DNA from 3 places in the Cytobacillus sp. ABV4_503 genome. Region 3 is predicted to be linked to each of the others. Evidence: a T-box and tRNA genes for the amino acid it is inferred to sense, from the RefSeq annotation. Region 3 holds a T-box; the other regions hold tRNA genes.
What was found. The T-box of region 3 lies ahead of leuS (leucine--tRNA ligase). A T-box ahead of a tRNA ligase gene usually reads a tRNA of that ligase, here a tRNA-Leu.
Positions count from the first base shown of each region.

Region 1: it encodes a tRNA-Leu, which carries the amino acid that the T-box ahead of leuS (leucine--tRNA ligase) is inferred to sense. The anticodon was not compared.
Region 2: it encodes a tRNA-Leu, which carries the amino acid that the T-box ahead of leuS (leucine--tRNA ligase) is inferred to sense. The anticodon was not compared.

Region 1 covers NZ_JBSWTH010000001.1:4,978,716-4,983,446, reverse strand. Annotated here, with positions in the region: rRNA gene ACXAD1_RS24875 (16S ribosomal RNA) at 1-990, opposite strand, end outside; tRNA gene ACXAD1_RS24870 (tRNA-Ala) at 1,154-1,229, opposite strand; tRNA gene ACXAD1_RS24865 (tRNA-Pro) at 1,238-1,314, opposite strand; tRNA gene ACXAD1_RS24860 (tRNA-Arg) at 1,320-1,396, opposite strand; tRNA gene ACXAD1_RS24855 (tRNA-Leu) at 1,411-1,499, opposite strand; tRNA gene ACXAD1_RS24850 (tRNA-Gly) at 1,507-1,581, opposite strand; tRNA gene ACXAD1_RS24845 (tRNA-Leu) at 1,590-1,674, opposite strand; tRNA gene ACXAD1_RS24840 (tRNA-Lys) at 1,690-1,765, opposite strand; tRNA gene ACXAD1_RS24835 (tRNA-Thr) at 1,909-1,984, opposite strand; tRNA gene ACXAD1_RS24830 (tRNA-Val) at 1,993-2,068, opposite strand; rRNA gene rrf (5S ribosomal RNA) at 2,078-2,194, opposite strand; rRNA gene ACXAD1_RS24820 (23S ribosomal RNA) at 2,273-4,731, opposite strand, start outside.
Region 2 covers NZ_JBSWTH010000001.1:870,146-874,876, forward strand. Annotated here, with positions in the region: tRNA gene ACXAD1_RS04425 (tRNA-Asn) at 16-90, shown strand; tRNA gene ACXAD1_RS04430 (tRNA-Ser) at 94-184, shown strand; tRNA gene ACXAD1_RS04435 (tRNA-Glu) at 200-274, shown strand; tRNA gene ACXAD1_RS04440 (tRNA-Val) at 279-354, shown strand; tRNA gene ACXAD1_RS04445 (tRNA-Met) at 364-437, shown strand; tRNA gene ACXAD1_RS04450 (tRNA-Asp) at 441-517, shown strand; tRNA gene ACXAD1_RS04455 (tRNA-Phe) at 541-613, shown strand; tRNA gene ACXAD1_RS04460 (tRNA-Thr) at 632-707, shown strand; tRNA gene ACXAD1_RS04465 (tRNA-Tyr) at 724-807, shown strand; tRNA gene ACXAD1_RS04470 (tRNA-Trp) at 815-888, shown strand; tRNA gene ACXAD1_RS04475 (tRNA-His) at 900-975, shown strand; tRNA gene ACXAD1_RS04480 (tRNA-Gln) at 1,034-1,108, shown strand; tRNA gene ACXAD1_RS04485 (tRNA-Gly) at 1,113-1,187, shown strand; tRNA gene ACXAD1_RS04490 (tRNA-Cys) at 1,206-1,279, shown strand; tRNA gene ACXAD1_RS04495 (tRNA-Leu) at 1,308-1,396, shown strand; tRNA gene ACXAD1_RS04500 (tRNA-Leu) at 1,420-1,501, shown strand; gene ACXAD1_RS04505 (nuclease-related domain-containing protein) at 2,325-2,972, opposite strand; gene ACXAD1_RS04510 (carbohydrate ABC transporter permease) at 3,154-4,095, shown strand; gene ACXAD1_RS04515 (carbohydrate ABC transporter permease) at 4,095-4,731, shown strand, end outside.
Region 3 covers NZ_JBSWTH010000001.1:3,978,460-3,983,190, forward strand. Annotated here, with positions in the region: gene leuS (leucine--tRNA ligase) at 1-2,371, opposite strand, end outside; T-box leader at 2,547-2,770, opposite strand; gene ACXAD1_RS19965 (3-hydroxybutyrate dehydrogenase) at 2,882-3,658, opposite strand; gene ACXAD1_RS19970 (GntP family permease) at 3,717-4,731, opposite strand, start outside.

The sequences.
Region 1 (4,731 bases), 1.0 Mb from region 3:
TAAGGTTCTTCGCGTTGCTTCGAATTAAACCACATGCTCCACCGCTTGTGCGGGCCCCCGTCAATTCCTTTGAGTTTCAGCCTTGCGGCCGTACTCCCCAGGCGGAGTGCTTAATGCGTTTGCTGCAGCACTAAAGGGCGGAAACCCTCTAACACTTAGCACTCATCGTTTACGGCGTGGACTACCAGGGTATCTAATCCTGTTTGCTCCCCACGCTTTCGCGCCTCAGCGTCAGTTACAGACCAAAGAGTCGCCTTCGCCACTGGTGTTCCTCCACATCTCTACGCATTTCACCGCTACACGTGGAATTCCACTCTTCTCTTCTGCACTCAAGTTCCCCAGTTTCCAATGACCCTCCCCGGTTGAGCCGGGGGCTTTCACATCAGACTTAAGGAACCGCCTGCGCGCGCTTTACGCCCAATAATTCCGGACAACGCTTGCCACCTACGTATTACCGCGGCTGCTGGCACGTAGTTAGCCGTGGCTTTCTGGTTAGGTACCGTCAAGGTACCGGCAGTTACTCCGGTACTTGTTCTTCCCTAACAACAGAGTTTTACGATCCGAAAACCTTCATCACTCACGCGGCGTTGCTCCGTCAGACTTTCGTCCATTGCGGAAGATTCCCTACTGCTGCCTCCCGTAGGAGTCTGGGCCGTGTCTCAGTCCCAGTGTGGCCGATCACCCTCTCAGGTCGGCTACGCATCGTCGCCTTGGTGAGCCGTTACCTCACCAACTAGCTAATGCGCCGCGGGCCCATCTGTAAGTGATAGCCGAAACCATCTTTCAGCTTTCCCTCATGTGAGGGAAAGAATCATCCGGTATTAGCCCCGGTTTCCCGGAGTTATCCCAGTCTTACAGGCAGGTTGCCCACGTGTTACTCACCCGTCCGCCGCTGACTTCAGGGAGCAAGCTCCCATCTGTCCGCTCGACTTGCATGTATTAGGCACGCCGCCAGCGTTCGTCCTGAGCCAGGATCAAACTCTCCATATAAGAGTTGATTAAGCTCATAAGTTGTCTTTTCAAAAAAGACTAAAGAATTAACGTTGACGTTTTTGTTCGTTCAGTTTTCAAAGATCAATCCGCCGCTTGAGGCGACTTTATTATCTTATCAGGTTTAAACACCTGAGTCAATAACTTTTTTTGAAAGTTTTTTTGGTGGAGCCTAGCGGGATCGAACCGCTGACCTCCTGCGTGCAAAGCAGGCGCTCTCCCAGCTGAGCTAAGGCCCCAATATTAATGGTCGGGAAGACAGGATTCGAACCTGCGACCCCTTGGTCCCAAACCAAGTGCTCTACCAAGCTGAGCTACTCCCCGTAATATGGCGCGCCCGAGAGGAGTCGAACCCCTAACCTTTTGATCCGTAGTCAAACGCTCTATCCAATTGAGCTACGGGCGCAATATAAAATTAAATGGTGCCGAGGACCGGAATCGAACCGGTACGGTAGTCACCTACCGCAGGATTTTAAGTCCTGTGCGTCTGCCAGTTCCGCCACCCCGGCATAAAAATGGAGCGGAAGACGGGATTCGAACCCGCGACCCCCACCTTGGCAAGGTGATGTTCTACCACTGAACTACTTCCGCTTAAAGAATGGTGCGGGTGAAGGGAGTCGAACCCCCACGCCTTGCGGCGCCAGATCCTAAGTCTGGTGCGTCTGCCAATTCCGCCACACCCGCAATATGAAATTAAAATGGTGAGCCATGAAGGACTCGAACCTTCGACCCTCTGATTAAAAGTCAGATGCTCTACCGACTGAGCTAATGGCTCATAATTTTATGAGAATTCCTAAAGCCTGTTATGTGCAGTCAGATGTTCCAAAGCTAAACGCTTTGTCACAGATTGCTATTCAGATGAAGAAATTCACTGATGCTGCAATCTGCTCTACCGACTGAGCTAATGGCTCGTTGAAGTGGTGCCGGCGAGAGGACTTGAACCCCCAACCTACTGATTACAAGTCAGTTGCTCTACCAATTGAGCTACACCGGCAAGTTGTATGGTGGAGGATGACGGGATCGAACCGCCGACCCTCTGCTTGTAAGGCAGATGCTCTCCCAGCTGAGCTAATCCTCCATAATATACGCCCGGCAGCGTCCTACTCTCACAGGGGGACAGCCCCCAACTACCATCGGCGCTGAGAAGCTTAACTTCCGTGTTCGGTATGGGAACGGGTGTGACCTTCTCGCTATCGCCACCGGACTATTTGATTGAAGAAACTTCGTTCCTTCAAAACTAGATAATGCATGAAGAAGTATTTGCCGAGTATTCACCAATGACTTGGTTAAGTCCTCGATCGATTAGTATCAGTCAGCTCCACATGTCGCCACGCTTCCACCTCTGACCTATCAACCTGATCATCTTTCAGGGATCTTACTAGCTTGACGCTATGGGAAATCTCATCTCGAGGGGGGCTTCATGCTTAGATGCTTTCAGCACTTATCCCTTCCGCACATAGCTACCCAGCGATGCCTTTGGCAAGACAACTGGTACACCAGCGGTGCGTCCATCCCGGTCCTCTCGTACTAAGGACAGCTCCTCTCAAATTTCCTGCGCCCACGACGGATAGGGACCGAACTGTCTCACGACGTTCTGAACCCAGCTCGCGTACCGCTTTAATGGGCGAACAGCCCAACCCTTGGGACCGACTACAGCCCCAGGATGCGATGAGCCGACATCGAGGTGCCAAACCTCCCCGTCGATGTGGACTCTTGGGGGAGATAAGCCTGTTATCCCCGGGGTAGCTTTTATCCGTTGAGCGATGGCCCTTCCATGCGGAACCACCGGATCACTAAGCCCGACTTTCGTCCCTGCTCGACTTGTAGGTCTCGCAGTCAAGCTCCCTTGTGCCTTTACACTCTGCGAATGATTTCCAACCATTCTGAGGGAACCTTTGGGCGCCTCCGTTACTTTTTAGGAGGCGACCGCCCCAGTCAAACTGCCCACCTGACACTGTCTCCCGCCCCGATCAGGGGCGCGGGTTAGAATTTCAATACAGCCAGGGTAGTATCCCACCGACGCCTCCACCGAAGCTGGCGCTCCGGCTTCTCAGGCTCCTACCTATCCTGTACAAGCTGTACCAAAATTCAATATCAGGCTACAGTAAAGCTCCACGGGGTCTTTCCGTCCTGTCGCGGGTAACCTGCATCTTCACAGGTACTATAATTTCACCGAGTCTCTCGTTGAGACAGTGCCCAGATCGTTACGCCTTTCGTGCGGGTCGGAACTTACCCGACAAGGAATTTCGCTACCTTAGGACCGTTATAGTTACGGCCGCCGTTTACTGGGGCTTCGATTCAAAGCTTCGCTTGCGCTAACCTCTCCTCTTAACCTTCCAGCACCGGGCAGGCGTCAGCCCCTATACTTCGCCTTGCGGCTTCGCAGAGACCTGTGTTTTTGCTAAACAGTCGCCTGGGCCTATTCACTGCGGCTCATCAGGGCTATGCACCCTAATGAGCACCCCTTCTCCCGAAGTTACGGGGTCATTTTGCCGAGTTCCTTAACGAGAGTTCTCTCGCTCACCTTAGGATTCTCTCCTCGCCTACCTGTGTCGGTTTGCGGTACGGGCACCTTTTCCCTCGCTAGAGGCTTTTCTTGGCAGTGTGGAATCAGGAACTTCGGTACTAAATTTCCCTCGCCGTCACAGCTCAGCCTGTGTGGTAACGGGATTTGCCTCGTTACCGGCCTAACTGCTTGGACGCGCTAATCCAGCAGCGCGCTTACCCTATCCTCCTGCGTCCCCCCATTGCTCAAACGGTAAAGAGGTGGTACAGGAATATCAACCTGTTGTCCATCGCCTACGCTTTTCAGCCTCGGCTTAGGTCCCGACTAACCCTGAGCGGACGAGCCTTCCTCAGGAAACCTTAGGCATTCGGTGGATGGGATTCTCACCCATCTTTCGCTACTCATACCGGCATTCTCACTTCTAAGCGCTCCACCAGTCCTTGCGGTCTGGCTTCAACGCCCTTAGAACGCTCTCCTACCACTGACATCGGAAGATGTCAATCCACAGCTTCGGTGATACGTTTAGCCCCGGTACATTTTCGGCGCGGAGTCACTCGACCAGTGAGCTATTACGCACTCTTTAAATGGTGGCTGCTTCTAAGCCAACATCCTGGTTGTCTAAGCAACTCCACATCCTTTTCCACTTAACGTATACTTTGGGACCTTAGCTGGTGGTCTGGGCTGTTTCCCTCTTGACTACGGATCTTATCACTCGCAGTCTGACTCCCATGGATAAGTCTTTGGCATTCGGAGTTTGTCTGAATTCGGTAACCCGATGGGGGCCCCTAGTCCAAACAGTGCTCTACCTCCAAGACTCTTACTACATGAGGCTAGCCCTAAAGCTATTTCGGAGAGAACCAGCTATCTCCAAGTTCGATTGGAATTTCTCCGCTACCCACACCTCATCCCCGCACTTTTCAACGTGCGTGGGTTCGGGCCTCCATCCAGTGTTACCTGGACTTCACCCTGGACATGGGTAGATCACCTGGTTTCGGGTCTACGACCACATACTCATTCGCCCTATTCAGACTCGCTTTCGCTGCGGCTCCGTCTCTTCAACTTAACCTCGCATGTAATCGTAACTCGCCGGTTCATTCTACAAAAGGCACGCTATCACCCATTAACGGGCTCTAACTACTTGTAGGCACACGGTTTCAGGATCTCTTTCACTCCCCTTCCGGGGTGCTTTTCACCTTTCCCTCACGGTACTGGTTCACTATCGGTCACTAGGGAGT
Region 2 (4,731 bases), 3.1 Mb from region 3:
TACAAATATCATTATTCCGCAGTAGCTCAGTGGTAGAGCATTCGGCTGTTAACCGAACGGTCGTAGGTTCGAATCCTACCTGCGGAGCCAAATGGAGAGCTGTCCGAGTGGCCGAAGGAGCACGATTGGAAATCGTGTATACGCTAACCGCGTATCAAGGGTTCAAATCCCTTGCTCTCCGCCATTATAATTTCATATTGGCCCCTTGGTCAAGCGGTTAAGACACCGCCCTTTCACGGCGGTAACACGGGTTCGAATCCCGTAGGGGTCACCATTTTGGAGGATTAGCTCAGCTGGGAGAGCATCTGCCTTACAAGCAGAGGGTCGGCGGTTCGATCCCGTCATCCTCCACCATATTATTGTCGCGGGGTGGAGCAGTCCGGTAGCTCGTCGGGCTCATAACCCGAAGGTCGCAGGTTCAAATCCTGCCCCCGCAATCTGGTCCGGTAGTTCAGTTGGTTAGAATGCCTGCCTGTCACGCAGGAGGTCGCGGGTTCGAGTCCCGTCCGGACCGCCATTTTTACAATATTAATAATATGTGGCTCAGTAGCTCAGTCGGTAGAGCAAAGGACTGAAAATCCTTGTGTCGGCGGTTCGATTCCGTCCTGAGCCACCTTTACTGAATTGATTAGCCGGTGTAGCTCAATTGGTAGAGCAACTGACTTGTAATCAGTAGGTTGGGGGTTCAAGTCCTCTCGCCGGCACCATTTTTTATGTTAATATGGAGGGGTAGCGAAGTGGCTAAACGCGGCGGACTGTAAATCCGCTCCTTCGGGTTCGGCAGTTCGAATCTGCCCCCCTCCACCATTTAAATAGGGGTATAGTTTAATGGTAAAACGAAGGTCTCCAAAACCTTTGATGTGGGTTCGATTCCTACTACCCCTGCCAATATTATTATGGCGGCTGTGGCGAAGTGGTTAACGCATCGGATTGTGGCTCCGACACTCGTGGGTTCGATTCCCATCAGTCGCCCCATAATTTTAAAGTAACAGTACGAGTATAACTCACATATAAATGTAATACGAATGATCAATGGGCTATAGCCAAGCGGTAAGGCACCGGACTTTGACTCCGTCACTCGCAGGTTCGAATCCTGCTAGCCCAGCCATTTTGCGGAAGTAGTTCAGTGGTAGAACATCACCTTGCCAAGGTGGGGGTCGCGGGTTCGAATCCCGTCTTCCGCTCCAGAATAATATTTAATTTATGGCGGCATAGCCAAGTGGTAAGGCAGAGGTCTGCAAAACCTTTACCACCGGTTCGAATCCGGTTGCCGCCTCCATAATCTAAATCTTGACTCGCTGATATACGCCGGGGTGGCGGAACTGGCAGACGCACAGGACTTAAAATCCTGCGGTAGGTGACTACCGTACCGGTTCGATTCCGGTCCTCGGCACCACAAGATTTACTACATTTTAATATGCCGGTGTGGCGGAATTGGCAGACGCGCACGACTCAAAATCGTGTTCCTTCTGGAGTGTCGGTTCGACCCCGACCACCGGTATCTGAAAAGAGGCTTCCTTTATTGGGAAACCTTTTTTTGTTGTTGACTAATATATTTACGTGGAAATTTTAATGCGGATAGCAATTATGAGTGCAACGATTCGGCTGATTAAAATGAAAGTTGTATCAATACAGGGTCCGAACGATTCAGAAGGTAGTTTCGAAAAAGGGTTCTGAACTGTTCGGAAGTAATTCAAAAGGGCATTATTCTTGTCTTGGCAGGAGGAATAAATGACGTTGTGTCTTAATAATGAAAATTGACTAGACTAATAGCTAAAGCGGCAGAATAGTGCCATTCAGTTTCAAAGATGTCATGTGAACGGAACTAATGCAGCAGAATAGAGCACTTAAGGTTCGATGACATCATGTAAACGGAACTAATGCGGCAGAATAATGTCGTTAAGGTTCGAAGATATAATGTGAATGGAACTAAAAGTACTGAATAGAGCCATTCAGTGTTGATAGATTGAATTAAAAGATTCTAATTCATGATTAGTGCGAGGAAAGCCGAAGGGGACATGCCTTACAGTTGAAAGTAAGCTATCACAACAACAAAATTATGGTTTATTCAAAGTAAGAAGTCTTGACATGAATGATATGATTAAAGTTGTTTGATAGTATTTTCCGGATTTTTTTCTTTGAAATAATATCTGAACACCATTCATGCACAATATTGGTTGTTAACAGCATTTCGGGAAACATTACTCTAAATTCTTTAATATTTCTAAGGATTGCCAATTCGACATCTTCTTTGCATCCACAATTGTTACATACTAATGCAGCTCTATGCAATCGCTCCATAAAGTGCTGGCAAGAAGCACACCTTACCCCTTCTCCAATTTCTCAAAGGTATACTCAAATCTCCTGCCATAAGGATTATCCTTCAAATGCATGGACATTAGCTTGTCCGCCAGCATTAAATGTTTTTTATTCGGCTGCTGAGATTTCAATTTTAGCCTGTCTATTAATCGTTTAGTTTGTGCTGGAAGTATAGCAGGAAGATTCATTGTGGCTTGATAAAGATGAAACTCGGGGTTAATAAAAATTAGAAGAGCCTTAAGAGGGGTTTTTACTCCCAATTCCTGCAGAAGTCTTCTCAGGAGAGATTCACTTCGCTGCAGCTGCAGAAGAGGGTTTTTAACTTCAGTATTTGATGGTGCGGTGTACCATCTGTCTTGTTCGATATAAAAGTCTCCCGCATAATTCTTAACTTCAAAAATATAGATGCAGTCCCCAGTGATTAATAGTGAATCTATTTGGAAAAAGGTGTTACTGTAATCGAACAATAAATCATGAAGAATAATCCATTCCTCAGGTAATTCTTCGAGGAGCTGATCAAATATTTTCTCACTTGAAAAACCTTTTTCTAAATTATGAAAGTGGCTGTAATCTTTAGGGGACAGCCGCAATCTTCCATTTAAAAACCGAAGCATCTTTAATTCTACTGGTTCATACCGAAATTTTAATATCATATCTCACATCCCAATATTCAAGATAGCTTCATTCTATGCAATATCTTCCATTAAAAAAAGTTACAATTTAAGAAGTCAAAATATTGCACCATTTTAGTCAATCCAGTCACCTATATATGCAAGCGGTTTCAAATATAATGTAGGAAAGCGTTTGCAAGAAATGAGGGGGCGGTGAAGACAATTGGAGACAAAGGCTGAGATACGGAAACCAGCAGTTAATTCAGAGATAAAAACAGTATCCAGGAAAAAAGCAAATCTGAAAAAAATTCTAACATATAGTGCTTTTGTAGGGCCGGCATTAATTTTTTTCCTGGTGATTCAGATCATTCCTTTCTTGATGGGGATTTATTATTCTTTTACGTCATGGAATGGTGTCAGTTCTGTGGTTGAATGGGTCGGACTTGAAAATTATATAAAGATCTTTAAGAATGATCCTAAGTTTTTTGATTCTTTTATTTTTACTACCAAGTTTATGTTAGCTTCGGTTATTATTAGTAATTTACTAGGTTTTGGGCTTGCATTACTATTGAACGCAGCCTTGAAGTCCAGGAATTTATTGCGGACTGTATTTTTCATTCCTAACGTTATCGGGGGATTATTACTTGGATTCATCTGGCAGTTTATTTTTGTAAAAGGGTTTGCTGCAATTGGAAATCTGACAGATCTGTCCGTTTTTAAGCTTCCGTGGCTTGGGGATGAGACAACAGCATTCTGGGGAATTGTGATTGTGTTTGCCTGGCAGATCAGCGGATATATGATGGTTATTTATATTGCAGCGCTGCAGGGGGTTGATCAGACACTGCTGGAGGCTGCAAGGATCGATGGAGCATCGAGCTGGACACTTTTGACGAAAATTATCATTCCTCTAATTTTGCCGGCGTTTACAATTTGTTTCTTTTTAACTATTTCAATGGCATTTAAGATTTTCGATCTGAATATTTCACTGACAGGCGGCGGGCCATTTAATTCAACTCAATCTGTTGCGATTAATATCTATCAGGAAGCTTTCCAGAATAACAGGTATGGTCTGGGTACCGCGAAATCCATTTTGTTCTTCCTTGTTGTAGCAATTTTTACAACGGTTCAGGTGATGATGACCAAGAAAAGGGAGGTTGAGGCATAATGAATCCCAGATATACGAAGGTTACGTTTCTGCTGGAGATTATCGGAATCGTATTAGGAGTCATATTCCTCATACCTTTTTATTTCGTGATCATCAATTCTGTAAAAGGCTTTGCAGATATTTTGATTGATGCTGCAGCTTGGCCGCAGGAATTTTTATTCTCCAATTACTTGAAGGTATGGGATATCATTAATTTCCCGAGGGCCTTCTGGAATTCGCTTATAATTACGGTAGTCAGCAATATTGGACTTGTTGTCATTAGTTCCATGGCTGCCTGGAAGATGGTTCGAACCCCAGGGAAATTCAGCAAAATTCTGTTTGCATTATTTGTATCTGCCATGGTTATTCCATTCCAGACAGTCATGATACCGCTGATGAAGCTGGGAGGCACGCTGAATCTGACAAACAGCATACCTGGCCTTATCATTATGTATTTTGGCTTTGGTGTACCGTTATCGCTTTTTCTGTATCACGGCTTTATTAAAACAGTTCCAATCGAGATAGAAGAATCGGCCCGAATTGATGGGTGCAGCCAGTTTGGGGTCTTTTGGAGAATTGTTTTTCCGCTTCTAAAGCCAATCACTGTCACGGTTGTTATTTTAAATACGTTATGGATCTGGAATGATTATCTGCTGC
Region 3 (4,731 bases):
TACGGACAGTTTTTCCGTCAATTTGTTCTTTTACTTTGTCATCGCCCATTGCGATTTGCTCCAATAGGTCTTTTTTGGCATCGGCAGGAACCATAAGCTTTGCTTTAACTTTGCCGTTGATCTGGATAACAATTTCAACTTCATCATCTGTCATTTTGGCTTCATCAAATGCAGGCCAGGCTTCATAAGCAATAGATTCACCATGGCCTAATTTTGACCAAAGCTCTTCGGACATGTGAGGAGCAATTGGTGAAAGCATTTTAACAAAGCCTTCTGCAAAGATCTTTGGAAGCACATCTGCTTTATATGCTTCATTGATGAATACCATCATTTGAGAAATAGCCGTGTTGAAACGCAGCCCTTCGTAATCCTCAGTTACTTTTTTCACCGTTTGGTGGTAAACCTTTTCAAGGCTGCTGCCTTCTTCAATGTCCTGAATTCCCGGGCTTAATTCACCAGTCTCTTCCACAAACAATCGCCAGATGCGATCAAGGAATCTTCTTGAACCATCCAATCCATTTGTAGACCATGCGATGGAAGCTTCAAGCGGACCCATGAACATTTCGTATAGACGAAGAGTATCAGCACCGTGGCTTGCAACAATTTCATCCGGATTAACGACATTGCCTTTTGATTTACTCATTTTCTCATTATTTTCCCCAAGAATCATACCTTGGTTAAATAGCTTTTGGAAAGGTTCCTTCGTATGGACAACTCCCACATCGTAAAGGACCTTGTGCCAGAAGCGGGCATATAGAAGATGAAGGACCGCATGTTCAGCTCCTCCGATATAAATATCAACTGGAAGCCATTCTTTCAATTTCTCAGGGTCTGCAAGAGCTTCACTGTTTTTCGGATCAATATAGCGAAGATAGTACCAGCAGCTGCCTGCCCATTGCGGCATTGTGTTTGTTTCCCTGCGGCCTTTTTTGCCTGTTTCAGGATCCACAACATTAACCCACTCATCAATGTTGGCTAATGGTGACTCTCCAGTGCCGGATGGTTTGATTTCCGTAGTTTTTGGAAGCACTAATGGCAGCTGATCTTCAGGCACGGCAGTCATTGTGCCATCTTCCCAGTGGATTACTGGAATCGGTTCGCCCCAATAGCGCTGGCGGCTGAATAGCCAGTCACGAAGACGATAAGTAATCTTCTTAGTGCCAATGCCTTTTTCTTCAAGCCATGTGATCATTTTCTCAATTGCTTCCTCTTTGTTTAAACCATTAAGGAAACCTGAGTTCACATGCTCGCCGTCGCCAGTGTATGCTTCTTTTTCAACATCTCCGCCGGCAACAACTTCTATAATAGGAAGATCAAATTGCTTGGCGAACTCATAGTCCCGCTCGTCATGAGCTGGAACCGCCATGATGGCCCCAGTTCCATAGCTGACTAATACATAATCTGCAATCCAGATTGGCATTTTTTCGCCATTGGCAGGGTTAATCGCATAAGCACCAGTGAAGACACCTGTTTTTTCTTTAGCAAGATCTGTCCGCTCTAGGTCGCTCTTGCTCTTTACTTTGTCAATGTAGGCCTGAACTGCCTCGCGCTGCCCTTCTGTTGTGATTTTATCAACAAGCGCATGTTCCGGAGCAAGAACAGCATATGTTGCACCATATAATGTGTCAGGGCGTGTTGTGAAAACAGTGAACGTGCCATCATGGCCTTCAATATTGAATGTTACTTCTGCTCCTTCCGAACGGCCGATCCAGTTTCGCTGCATATCCTTTAGGCTCTCTGGCCAATCCAGTAAATCAAGATCTTCAAGCAGGCGATCCGCATAAGCTGTAATTTTAAGCATCCACTGTCTCATTGGACGTCGTTCTACCGGATGGCCTCCGCGTTCACTTTTTCCGTCAATGACCTCTTCATTAGCAAGCACTGTTCCAAGTGCGGGACACCAGTTAACAGCTACTTCATCGATATATGCAAGCCCTTTTTCATAAAGCTTTAAGAATATCCACTGAGTCCATTTATAGTATTCAGGGTCTGTTGTGTTTACTTCACGATTCCAGTCATATGAAAAGCCTAACGCCTTTATCTGGCGGCGGAAGGTGTTGATATTCTGTTCTGTGAATTCAGCAGGATCGTTTCCTGTATCAAGGGCGTATTGCTCGGCAGGCAAACCAAATGCATCCCAGCCCATTGGGTGAAGGACATTATAGCCCTGCATGCGCTTCATGCGGGAAAGGATGTCTGTTGCCGTATATCCTTCCGGGTGCCCGACATGAAGTCCTGCGCCTGAAGGGTAAGGGAACATATCAAGTGCATAAAATTTGCGCTTGCCTTTATCTTCAGTTGTTTTGAAAGTTTTATTTTCTTCCCAGTAGCCTTGCCACTTTTTTTCAATCTCCTGATGATTGAAACTCATTTTTGTTTCCTCCTATTAATGAAAATAAAATCAGGCTCTCTTCTTATAAAACATTGTTTGGCTTATGAATAATGCCCGTTGATTTCCGCTGCAATCAACTCAGATAGTTAAACTTAGTCTGTAAGCAACAACCTTTACGAGACAGCCTAAAAAAATAAAAAACCTCTCATCCCAAAAAAGGGACGAGAGGATTATGTATAAATCTCCCGCGGTACCACCCACATTAGTGAACATGTCACTCGCTTCATTCATCCTTAACGCGGAAAACGGCAAGCATTACTGGTACTTCACACTTGCTGCTCAAAGGCGAGTTCATGATGTGCCCGGCTGACTTGCACCTTCCGTCAACTCTCTAAAACGGGCTGCTGCACCACTACTGCTCCTTATCTAAGCATTTTAGTATAAGAATATGACTATTGTAATAAATTTCCCGCCAGGATGCAAGTAGGCTTATCCTGACAGGAATTTAATATCTAGAATATGCAATGCTTTTCGAAAATGTGCCTGTAACTACTGAACAGTATATCCTCCATCAATAACTGCCGCCTGGCCAGTAATTCCTTTAGCTCCGTCACCGGCCAAAAAAATAGCATAATCTGCAATCTCTTCTACCGTCAGCAGCCTCTTTTGCGGCACTAAGGGATAAATAACTTCTTCCAGCGCTTTTTCAATAGGTACATTTCTTGTTTTAGCAAGATCATTCAGCTGATTTCTTACGAGTGGTGTATCTACATAGCCCGGGCAAATGGCATTAACCGTGATGCCATCTTCAGCAGCCTCCAATGCTGCAACTTTAGTAAGGCCTATAACACCATGCTTGGCACTGTTATATGCCGCTTTCCCTGCAAATCCAACAAGACCGTTAATGGATGCCATGTTCAGGATACGGCCGGACTTTTGTTGTTTCATGACGGGCATGACATGTTTAATGGCCATGAACGGTGCAGTCAGCATCACTTTGATCAGAAACTCGAATTTCTCAGTAGGAAAATCTTCAATAAAGGAAACATGCTGCAGCCCTGCATTGTTAATGAGCACATCCAAAGAACCAAATTGGCTGACGGTTTCATTGATGGCCGCTTGTATATCAGACTCTGAGGTCACATCACACTTTAGCCCAAGCGCTTCAAAACCTTCATCCTGCAAATTTTCCGCAGCTTTTTTCACGGCATCTTCCTGAATATCTGTCAAAACAATTTTCGAGCCGTGCTCGGCAAATCTCTTGCCAATTTCATAGCCAATTCCCTGCGCTGCACCAGTTATAAAAACTACTTTGTTTTGTACCATGAATAAGCTCCTTTCAAAAACAAAGCCGGGGCTCTATTTTATGAGCCCCTGCCGAAATTTAGATTCCTAGTCCGAGTGAGAATAATACAATCGCAAGTGCTAAACCAATCAGCGGAACGATTACTGTAACAGCCGCTACCGCTCCATATGCAGCCTGGTGAGATTCCCCGCAGATTGCCCTTACAGTGGTAACGACATAGCCATTATGCGGCAAAGAGTCCAGGGCACCAGATGAAATGGCAACCGTTCTGTGCAGGGCTTCTGCATTGACGCCCATGTCCATATAATGCGGGGCCAGAATAGGCAATGCGATGGCCTGCCCGCCTGAAGCTGAACCGGTCATGCCGGCTATAACACTTACTGCTATGGCACCGCCTATCAGCGGGCTTCCAGGAATGCTTGTCATCCAATCTACTGCTGTGGCAAATGCAGGCACCGCCTTTGCCACGCCGCCAAATCCGACAACAGCAGCCGTATTCCCTATAGCAATCAATGCACCTAATGTTCCATCAGACACAGCATTCCAGAAATTTGTGAAATACTTTCTGTTCAATAGATATGTGGCAATAACTCCGCCCAGTAATGCAAGAATAAGTGCAGATTGTGCAAGAGAGTCATGGAATACGAATGAGATAATTAAAACGACAGCCAATGGGAGAACCCCCATAAAAGGGTGCGGTAATTCTTTATTTTCAGTCACAGGATCCTGCTTGCGGGATTCAAAGGTTTCTCCTTTGTTTACAGCCTTTGTGATCATTCGTTTCAGCCACCAGTAGCCAAAAATCATCATGAACACAGCGACAATTAAGCTGACTTCCCAGCCTGCATATGGAGTCGTTCCAAGAAATTCAATCGGAATCCAGTTTTGAATTTCAGGTGAACCCGCAGAAGTCATCGTAAAGGTTACAGATCCAAAGGCAAGTGCTGCAGGGATGAACCTTCTTGGCAGGTTTGCCTGTTTAAATAAACTTAATGCCATTGGATATACAGAGAACGCAACAACGAATAAACTGACACCGCCATATGTTAATATGGCACAGGAAGCGACAATGGCAAGAACGGCATATTTCATT